3 regions of the Pseudoalteromonas sp. K222D genome follow, and region 2 is predicted to be linked to each of the others. Evidence: predicted binding sites of a transcription regulator. Region 2 holds the regulator's gene; each other region holds the start of a gene.
The links. Region 2 encodes sigma-54, which starts transcription at its own class of promoters, with help from an activator protein. Its sites were predicted from a motif close to GTTGGCACGNNNNTNGNNT; they were not measured.

Region 1 (3,257 bases), on a different contig from region 2:
ATTGAACCGCCTAAATCAACAGTTTTAGAAACGCGTAAACGTTTGCTATTAAGTTGTGCGCCTTGACCACGAGAGGCAGTGAAAAGCTCACCACGAATTGGATCATAAATAACGGCCTGGTCTAAACGACCTTTTACTTTAAGTGCGATAGAAACCGCAAAATGAGGAATACCCTTGATGAAGTTAGTTGTGCCATCAAGCGGGTCAACAATCCATTGGTAATCTGCATCCTTACCTTTATGCTCGCCTAATTCTTCACCAACAATGCAGTGTTCAGGGTAAGAGCGTAAAATGGTGTCGCGAATTATAGCTTCTGCTTCTTTATCAATATTAGTCACTAAATCGTTAGTGCCTTTTTGTTGAACTTCAACTTTTGATAAATCTTCACTTGCACGAAGTATAATTTTGCCTGCGTTACGCGCAGCGCGAACCGCAATGTTTAACATTGGATGCATGGTATTACCTTTGGGTTGTAAAAGAACGTTTATATATTTTAGCTGGCGTATTTTAGCGACTTTTGCCATAAAGTAAACAACAAAGCCTAAATACTTTTGTTTGTTTTTTGTACTTGCTTGATGTGCAGGGCGTTTTATACAAATTCAACGTTGATGAATCTGCAAAGCGTTTTTTAATGTGTTCTAGTGCTTTAAAAATGTAGCATGTTTTTTACTCTTTAACCTAGGCCCAAGTTATAAAGCTATGAACATGCTTTTATAGGCAGTTCATCACATTGGAGTACCACTTTTACCACCAAGTTGGGTTTTTAATTGGTTTGCAAAGCTAATAAATTTTTCTTTAATGGTGCGCTTAATTTTTATTTCTACCGAGCCCATAATAGCCTTTCCCTCAATATGGATGGTCGGCCCTTGATGCTTGTTAAGTGCCACTGTTTTATTTTCAACACTACTAATAATGCTAAACATTTTTGATACTACATTGACGTGTTCTGGTACGTATATTTCATCACTGCCAAAAATACAGTTAACATGAATCGTTACCTCTTGGTGGGTAAAAACAGCATCAGTAAAATCAAGTACTACCGAGCCCATAAAGTTAGTTAGGTAAATGTTTTTAGGCACAACCCATTGGCCGCTTCTTTCATTGGAGCCTAAAATACTGCGTAATGTAAAGTCACTCTGGCTAGACTGTTGAGCGCTGTAATTGGGTGAAAATTGTGAATGCTTTTGGGCATTATATTGCTGATCAGTATTAAGGGTTAAATCCTCAACTAAGCTAGCAAGGACTTCATTATTACTTGTAGCCATTGCCTCATCTAAACGCCTTTCAAATGCTTCAACAGAAATAACTCCGTGGCTGTAATTATAAATTAATTGATCAATCACTTCTTCGCGCACTTGCTCTAGGGGGCGGTCTGTTATTTTTACGCTCATTAGGGTATTCCTTTTATTTTACTATTGTCACTATATAAGCAAAGCATATACCAAAAATATTATTGTTATTAATCAGTTTGTTATGTTTTTAGCCTATTTGTGACTTCGTTATATTAACGATCCATTAACCAAAATGGTAATTATCTAGTTATTTTCACTACTGAGAACTTTTTACCGATAAGTCGGTAAAAAAGTGATGCATACAAAGTGAAGTTATTTTACATGCCGCCTTAACTCTTTGATTCTAATTGCTTATTAAAGTTGGCCTAAAGCTGGCATTAGTTAAAGTGTCTTTAATCAAAAGGAGAAAGATTATGAAAACATTTAACAAATCTATCATTGCGGCGTTAGTTTTAGGTACTACGGCTATGGGTGCTCAAGCGAGCAGCTGGGAAAATGAAAGTAAAGATGCTTGGATTGATGGTAAGGCTGAAACAGTGCTTCTTATGAACACTAATCTCAATAACTTTGACATCAACACTGATGTAAAAAATGGCAAAGTTATACTAACAGGTAAAGTTAATAGCGAACTCGACAAAGAGCTAGCAGAAGAACTTGTACTGAGTTTAGATGGCGTAACCAATGTTGATAACCAGCTTACTGTTGTGAAAAGCATGAACAGTAAAAGCCATGACAACATGAAAGATGATGATGGTAGCGGCTTAACCGACGCTAAAATTACCACAGTCATCACAACGCGTTATTTATTTAACTCTGAAGTAGGTGGTACAAACATTGATGTAGATACTGACAAAGGTGTAGTTACTCTTACCGGTACAGTGAACTCAGATGCTGAAAAACAGCTTGCAGTAAAAATTGCTAAAAATGCTGAAGATGTTCGCGACGTAGTAGATAAATTAACGATAGTTGCAAAGTAATATAGTATTTATAAAACCCAGCTTTGCTGGGTTTTTGCTTATAATTTTTTGTTTATAAATAAGGAAGTATTTATGGATATTATACGTATTATTTTTTCAATCTTACTGCCACCACTGGGAGTATTTTTACAGGTGGGTTTAGGCTTACATTTTTGGATAAATATTTTACTCACGTTGTTTGGTTACTTCCCTGGAGTAATACATGCAATCTACATTATCGCAAAAAAATAATTCATTTCTGTTTGTCGCGTAATATAAGCTGTAAGTTGCTTGTTTAAAGCTTAATTTTTAAATTACGCGATATACAGCCTTCCATTTCATTTTTACTTAGCTGCCAGTATTAACCCTAAATTCTGCAAATTTTAATATTACACCCATAAAAAGATTACTATTTAAGCAGTTAGACCATTGATTGTTAAAATAAAGACTTTTGCTAGTGACAAGCCCCTAAAAACTTTTTATACTGCACCCCGCTTTAGTCGCTATGTGGCTAAACGCTTCTTAAAAAATTAACTGTTTACAGTTATACAAAAAGTTGGCCCCTTAGCTCAGTTGGTTAGAGCACACGACTCATAATCGTTAGGTCCCCAGTTCGAGTCTGGGAGGGGCCACCACTTTTAAATATACCCACTAAAAATCATTCCAATCATTAACTAATGAATAGCTCTATGTTGTGTTAATTACACTTTAAGTATATTTGTGACTGTCTCATTATAAAATAATAAATAGAATTGTTTTACGGCAATAAAAAAACCCTAATTAGGGTTTTTTTACAGAGTACTTATTAACGCTTTTAAGCTAATACCTATATTATTAATAACATGATCATTCTGGCTTATTAAGTAGCTAATTAATCCCGTTAGAAATAACCTGTAGGTCACTATATAAAATGACCTTGGTTAGTGATTAAGCTATTTTTTGCTGCTAGAACTGTTCACTAATTTAATGAAACGGCTAAAATAAATTAATTTTTGCGGTAGATCTCATG
Region 2 (3,257 bases):
ATCTTGCTGGGGTAAATACGGCATTTTTTTATGCGCGAGTTCACTGATGAATTCTAAAATTCTTTTTTTACTATTAAAAAGGACCACAGCTTTGCTGCAGTCCTGGCATATAAGTGAGCTTAATTTCATAGTGTTAGTGTCGAGCAAACTTCTCTTTGTGTTTAATTACTTGACGATCGAGTTTGTCAATCAACGAGTCAATGGCAGCGTACATATCTTGGTGTTCGGTCGATGCAAATAGCTCAGCGCCACTTACAAAAATTGTTGCTTCAGCTTTTTGACTTAATTTTTCTACATCGAGAATAACATGCACATTAGTTATGTGATCTGAGTGTCTTTGCAGCTTTGCAAATTTATTATTTACATAGTCTCTTAATGAGTCTGTAATGTCTACATGACGACCAGTTAAGTTTAGTTGCATCAGCATTTTCCTCTTTGTTGTACGTCTTAAATCAAGCTTTTACGTTGATTCGACGGGGGAATAGCCAGAGATTCGCGATATTTTGCAATTGTCCGTCTAGCTACTTTAATTCCTTGCTCAGCCAATATATCTGCAATCTTGCTATCACTCAATGGTTTGGCTAAGTTTTCTGCAGCTATCAACTTTTTAATCAAGGCACGTATAGCAGTTGATGAACATTCGCCACCATTTTCGGTGCTTACATGGCTTGAAAAAAAGTACTTAAGCTCAAAAATGCCACGTGGAGTGTGCATGAATTTTTGTGTAGTGACCCGTGAAATAGTCGACTCGTGCATTTCAACTATTTCGGCAACATCGTTTAAAACCATAGGTTTCATGGCTTCTGGGCCATGTTCAAAAAACGCTTGTTGTTGCTTAACAATACAATTAGTTACTTTTAGGAGTGTTTCGTTTCTACTTTCTAGGCTTTTAATAAACCATTTAGCTTCTTGTAAGTGCGAGCGAATAAATTGGCTGTCACCACTGGACTTTACCGTACGAGACATAGCAGCATATTGGCTGTTAACACGTATTTTTGGCATGCTATCTGGGTTTAGCTCTACCACCCAGCGGCCTTTTATTTTTTTAACAGATACGTCAGGTATAACGTATTCAGATTCTTCTCTGACAATAGTATCCGCAGGCTTAGGATTAAGCGTATGAATAAGTGTCATTATTTCTTTAAGCTCTTCTTCTTTGAGCTTAGTTTTTTTCATTAACGTACGATAGTCGCGAGCAGCGAGTAAATCGATATGATCAGTTAACACCATTTTTGTTTCGTTAATATAAGGGGTGTCTTTATCAAATTGGTTTAATTGAATACATAAGCATTCTTGTAAGCTGCGAGCTGCAATACCAACAGGATCAAATAATTGAATGCGCTTTAGCACTGCTTCTATTTCATCTAGTTCTACTTCGTGTTCGTCATCACTTTCTTGATTAAAGCTTGCTAAAAGGTCTTCGCAACTGATAGTTAAAATACCAGAGTCATCTACGGCTTCAACAATAGCTATGGCAATAGCTTCGTCTATAGGACTAAAAGGAGTGAGCTGTAATTGCCACATTAAGTACTCATGCAGAGTTTCGGCTGATGCACCTTGATAAATAGATTCATCTTCAGGCATTGGCCCCGATGAAGAGGCAGGCGCTGCGCTCATATATTCATCCCATGATACATCCATGGCCATATCGTCGCTTATGGTGTCTTTGTTTAGTGCTTCACCGCTATCTTGCTCATACTCGCTCGGGGTGTCATCGGCAGAGGCACTAACAGTAATATCATCTGCTTTTTGCTCGTTTTTACCAGCTGATTCTTCCGTGTAATCTTGCTCATCAACTTCTAGTAGCGGGTTGCTATCAAGTGCTTCTTGTATTTCTTGCTGGAGATCCAAGGTACTAAGCTGCAATAAGCGAATAGCCTGTTGCAGTTGCGGAGTCATTGTAAGTTGCTGGCCCATGCGCAGCTGTAATGATTGCCTCATTTATCTCTAACAATCCTTATAAATTGATATGATTAATCTTAGCAGATGCTTATAGTAATAACATAAATATTACAGTTTGAACTGCTCGCCTAAATAAACATCACGTACTGTTTTATCGTTTAATACAAATTCAGGAGTACCAGATGCAATTAGCTCACCATGAGAAACAATGTAGGCTTTTTCGCAAACATCAAGGGTTTCCCTTACATTGTGGTCGGTAATTAGCACGCCAATACCACGGTTTTTAAGGTGTTCTATAATTTTTTTAATATCGAGTACTGAAATAGGATCCACGCCAGCAAAGGGCTCATCAAGTAATATAAATTTAGGATCTGCAGCTAAAGCACGTGCTATTTCTACGCGGCGGCGTTCACCACCAGATAACGCCATGCCTAAGCTGTCGCGAATATGTTGCAGGCTAAATTCGTCCAGCAAGCTATTTAGGGTTTCTTCTCTGGCTTGTTTGTTTAGTTGCTTACGCGTTTCTAAAATAGCCATTAAATTTTGATACACAGTGAGCTTTCTAAAAATAGACGATTCTTGTGGTAAATAACCAATACCTAAACGAGCACGGCTGTGCATAGGAAGTAGGGTAATATCGTTATCATCAATTAATATTTTGCCTTTGTCACTAGGAACTAAGCCTACAATCATGTAAAAGGTTGTGGTTTTACCAGCACCATTTGGACCAAGTAAACCAACAATGCTCCCTGCTTTTACTTCAAGGCCTACATTTTTAACAACTTCACGGCCTTTATAGCTTTTTGCTAATAGCTCTGCTTTTAATGTACTCATGGCTGACCTTTATTGAGTTTTTGTTCTTTTTTTACGTCTATAGGCACTAAAATAGTGTGCACCCGATCAGTTGAGTTTTCATCTTTTTCAGCACTTATAAGCTGTTGCTCTATATCGTAGGTGATACTTTTAGCCGTAATTTTTTGCCCAGCTTGAGAAATGTTTGCATCTCCTACTAGGGTTAAAAAACGTTTCGCTACATCGTAACGTACTTCGTTAGCGCTGGCGCTCATGACAGTGCCATCTGCTTGCTTTTCTTCAAAATATGCAGGGCTGCCTGTGGCAATTAATAGTTGTTTATTATCGCCAAGTTCGTCGCGCTTATGTACTTCTAAACGATCGGCGGTGATACGACGATTACCGTGGATAATCTCTACGTTTTTTTCAAAAATACCAACATTTTCTTTTAGTTGACCTTCTTGTCGGTCAGCACTAATAGAAATTTGATTAGCTAGTGGGGAAGTACTTTGCTCTGCCGCATTACTATTAAATGCAAGTATAAGCGATGGAATAATAAGTAT
Region 3 (3,257 bases), on a different contig from region 2:
GCCGTTGGCGTTGTAAATAACTTTAGTTTGTGCAACCGCAAGGCTTGAGCCTGCGCAAAGGCAAGCGAGTAGCAAAGGTTTGATTATTTTTTTGAGTGGCATAGTGAGCTTATTTTTATTGTTAATGGCTTTAACATAACAAACTCACTTTTATAATACCAACCACTTGAGGTGGTTGGATTGTTATTTGTGCAGAGTAAGCCAGTTAATTTATTGGTAAATTAATTACTGACTTGCATAAAGTGTAAATTCGCTTAAAGAAAGGTGGCCGTCTTTGTCTTTATCGTAACTTGCAAAACGAGACCATAGAGCAGGGTCACTGGCTGTTTCTGCTCGGCTTAATAAGCCGTTTTGGTTACGATCAAATTTTTCAAATTGCTTGGCAATGTTATTGCTGCTGGCAAAGCTTGGTGTGCTACAAACACTAAGCGCAACGAGCGCTATATAGCTTATATTTTTCATAAATTACTCAGTAGAGGTTATTCGTAAGATAATTTTTAAATTCAACCAATGAAATTTTATTATCTTGGTTTTTATCCCATTTGCTAAAGTTGTTTAGTAAGTGCGGTTGAGCCTCAAGCTCATGGTGAATTAAATAGCCGCTTTTATCTATATCAAGGTGATCAAAACGTTGCTTTACATCAAGTGCTAATGAATTAAAGCTTAGTAATAATAAGCAACTAACTAAACAAGCGCGTATCTTCATGGTGCTCCTTCGCAAAGCTCATTTTAATGTCATTCGTAATAAAATAAAGTACTTGCCATAATTTAACGCCCAACATTAAATCCATTTACACACTCCCTCAGGGGTTATAGCAAATACTTTTAGTTAATTTTACAAGGCTAAACTTGAATTTAAACTTAAGGCTTAAACGCCTCAAACTCTTTTTTAGAGATCATTTCATCGTTATTTACATCTAAATCAGAAAACTGTTTCATTACATCTTTATCTTTTTTTGCTTCGGTAATAGAAATTTTTCCATCCATATTTTTATCTAAAAAAGCAAAACGAGCATTAAACGATGAAGCCAGGGCAGTAGCACTAATAACTAAAAACAGTAACGAAAATGCGGCTATAAGTTGTTTCATAAAAAACTCCTTTGGTTACTAGGTTAGTTACTTAATAAACTGTTTAAACTCATCTAGCGACAATTGACCATTTTGATCAGTATCAATTTGTGAAAAGTTTTCATGAAGTACGGCGTCCTCACCAGCTTCAGCTTCGCTGAGAGTACCGTTACTGTCTTTATCAAGTTCATTAAAAGTAGCTTGTACATCCATTGCCAGCGCGTTAGCGCTCAAAAAGCCTAGCGCAACGATTGGCATAATAATTAAAAAGCGATTACTCATGATCATTTCCTTATAAGATAAACTTAGATTAACTATTACAAAAACGATGCCAATTATTTTTACCTTTTAAATTCAGTTGCTTATGGTTTTTGGTGTTATAGGTTAAGCAAGTTTTACAGGTATCTGTGTGTTTTTTGCAACGAAATTTGGCTTATAAGTAAAGAAGCAATATAAATCAAGTAGTTGAGTTGTTGCTGTTTGGCAACAGGCGGCTTTACAGTACGAATAACAGATATGTGAACTACCCATCGACGCCGCTTCGCGTCGATCAATGGGTTTTCTCGGAAAATTTCGATAAATTGATTCAGCTAGTGTATAACTTAAACGCTTAATAATAGGCTGTTTAAAGTTACTAAAGGATGGATGCAATGCCAGCAGCGATGGCTGAAAAATACAAAGCAATACTTAATTGGCGCCCTAATTTAATTAGCCAGTTTGTAATGAGTATGCTGCTGTCGTTATTACCCTTATCGTTAGTGGTTATTGTATTTTTAAATGCGCTTAATAAGCAGTTAGCTGTAACTCAGCAAATTGTTAGTAATAACTACCAAGTAACTAAATCGTTTAATATTTTAAAACAAGAGCTCAATAGTTTAGAGCGCGCTACTCGGCAAAATTGGGTACTAAAAAGTGAGTCACTCGATACGCTCATAGTTGATAAGTGGCAAGCATCGCTACAAAGTATTGAAGATCTTACACGTATAGCGCCCAGTAAAAGTCACACCGCACAATGGCAGCGTTTAATGAATACTCTGCAACTAGCACACACTCAACTTGTTGAACAAAAACAACAGCAGGTAGCCTTGTTTTTGCCTATTAGCGATTTACTCGCCGAACTTACCTTATGGTTACGCGATAAAAGCGAAACCCAAATTACTAATAATCAAAAAGAAATAGCGCAGTTACAAACTTCATTTATTAACTGGCTGGTGGCGCTAATTCCGCTAACACTCTTAGTAGGAGGCGGTTTTTTGTGGCGTATAAGTGGCCGCTTAAAAAGCCTGACTAAAATTATTGGTAAATTAGGGCAAGGTGACTGGCAACAAAAAATAGCCGTGCAAGGCTCAGCAGAGCTAGTTGAATTAGGTAATAAATTACAATGGGTGCAAGCTCAGTTACATATACTTGAGCAGCAAAAAGACACCTTTTTACGCCACGTTACCCACGAACTTAAAACACCTCTAGCCTCAATGGTCGAGGGCACCGACCTACTCAGCGATGAAATAGTTGGCCCTATAACTAAAGAGCAACGCGCTGTACTTGAGCTTATTAGCCAGTCTATGGTGCGCCTTCGTACTATGATTGACAGCCTACTTAGTTATAATGCGATTCGTACTAGTAAAGACAGCGTAAGTGAGGTTGAGTTTAATCATTTAATTAATAAAATTAATAGTCATTTTGAGCACCGCCTAACAGCCCGAGAGCAAACCCTTATTTGGCATAACAACTTACCTAATAAGGCGCTTGCGTTACCTGGGGAGTTAATTGAAATGATTTTAGTGCAATTAATTTCTAATGGCTTAAAGTTTTCACAACACGGGCAGGCAGTATCTATAGCGTTAACCTTTGAGCACAGTAAGCTAAAAATGGCGATAAGCGACGAGGGATGCGGAATTAAAGAGCACGAAAAAGCACATGTTTTTAGCGCATTTTATCAAGGTAAGCATAGCAAAAATGTTACGCTACAAGGCAGTGGCTTAGGCTTAACTATTGTTAAAGAGTCAGTAGAGCAATTAAACGGACAATTATTAATAGAGCAAAATGAACCCCAAGGTTGTCGATTTTTAATTACGCTTCCCATAATAACAAATCAAGGAGTTAACTAGCATGACCTCGCGTTTAATGGCTATTTTATGTGTGTGTGGCAGTGCCATCATTTTATCGGGGTGCAAAACTAATACCCCCCA

Region 1: J5X91_RS13845 (BON domain-containing protein) is a predicted target of sigma-54. The motif match lies at 1,652-1,670, and genes of this name have one in related genera.
Region 3: J5X91_RS17440 (EF-hand domain-containing protein) is a predicted target of sigma-54. The motif match lies at 1,386-1,404, and genes of this name have one in related genera.

Annotation. Positions count from the first base shown of each region.
Region 1 is NZ_JAGGDL010000031.1:633-3,889, forward strand. Features, by position in the region: gene suhB (inositol-1-monophosphatase) at 1-455, opposite strand, end outside; gene J5X91_RS13840 (LiaF domain-containing protein) at 726-1,391, opposite strand; gene J5X91_RS13845 (BON domain-containing protein) at 1,706-2,269, shown strand; gene J5X91_RS13850 (YqaE/Pmp3 family membrane protein) at 2,342-2,500, shown strand; tRNA gene J5X91_RS13855 (tRNA-Ile) at 2,807-2,883, shown strand; gene J5X91_RS13860 (5-carboxymethyl-2-hydroxymuconate Delta-isomerase) at 3,234-3,257, opposite strand, start outside.
Region 2 is NZ_JAGGDL010000004.1:83,593-86,849, reverse strand. Features, by position in the region: gene ptsN (PTS IIA-like nitrogen regulatory protein PtsN) at 1-129, opposite strand, end outside; gene hpf (ribosome hibernation promoting factor) at 134-421, opposite strand; gene J5X91_RS03880 (RNA polymerase factor sigma-54) at 448-1,941, opposite strand; gene lptB (LPS export ABC transporter ATP-binding protein) at 2,011-2,736, opposite strand; gene lptA (lipopolysaccharide transport periplasmic protein LptA) at 2,733-3,257, opposite strand, start outside.
Region 3 is NZ_JAGGDL010000063.1:3,752-7,008, forward strand. Features, by position in the region: gene J5X91_RS17420 (amidohydrolase) at 1-102, opposite strand, end outside; gene J5X91_RS17425 (EF-hand domain-containing protein) at 226-462, opposite strand; gene J5X91_RS17430 (EF-hand domain-containing protein) at 470-706, opposite strand; gene J5X91_RS17435 (hypothetical protein) at 862-1,089, opposite strand; gene J5X91_RS17440 (EF-hand domain-containing protein) at 1,117-1,350, opposite strand; gene J5X91_RS17445 (HAMP domain-containing sensor histidine kinase) at 1,719-3,176, shown strand; gene J5X91_RS17450 (hypothetical protein) at 3,178-3,257, shown strand, end outside.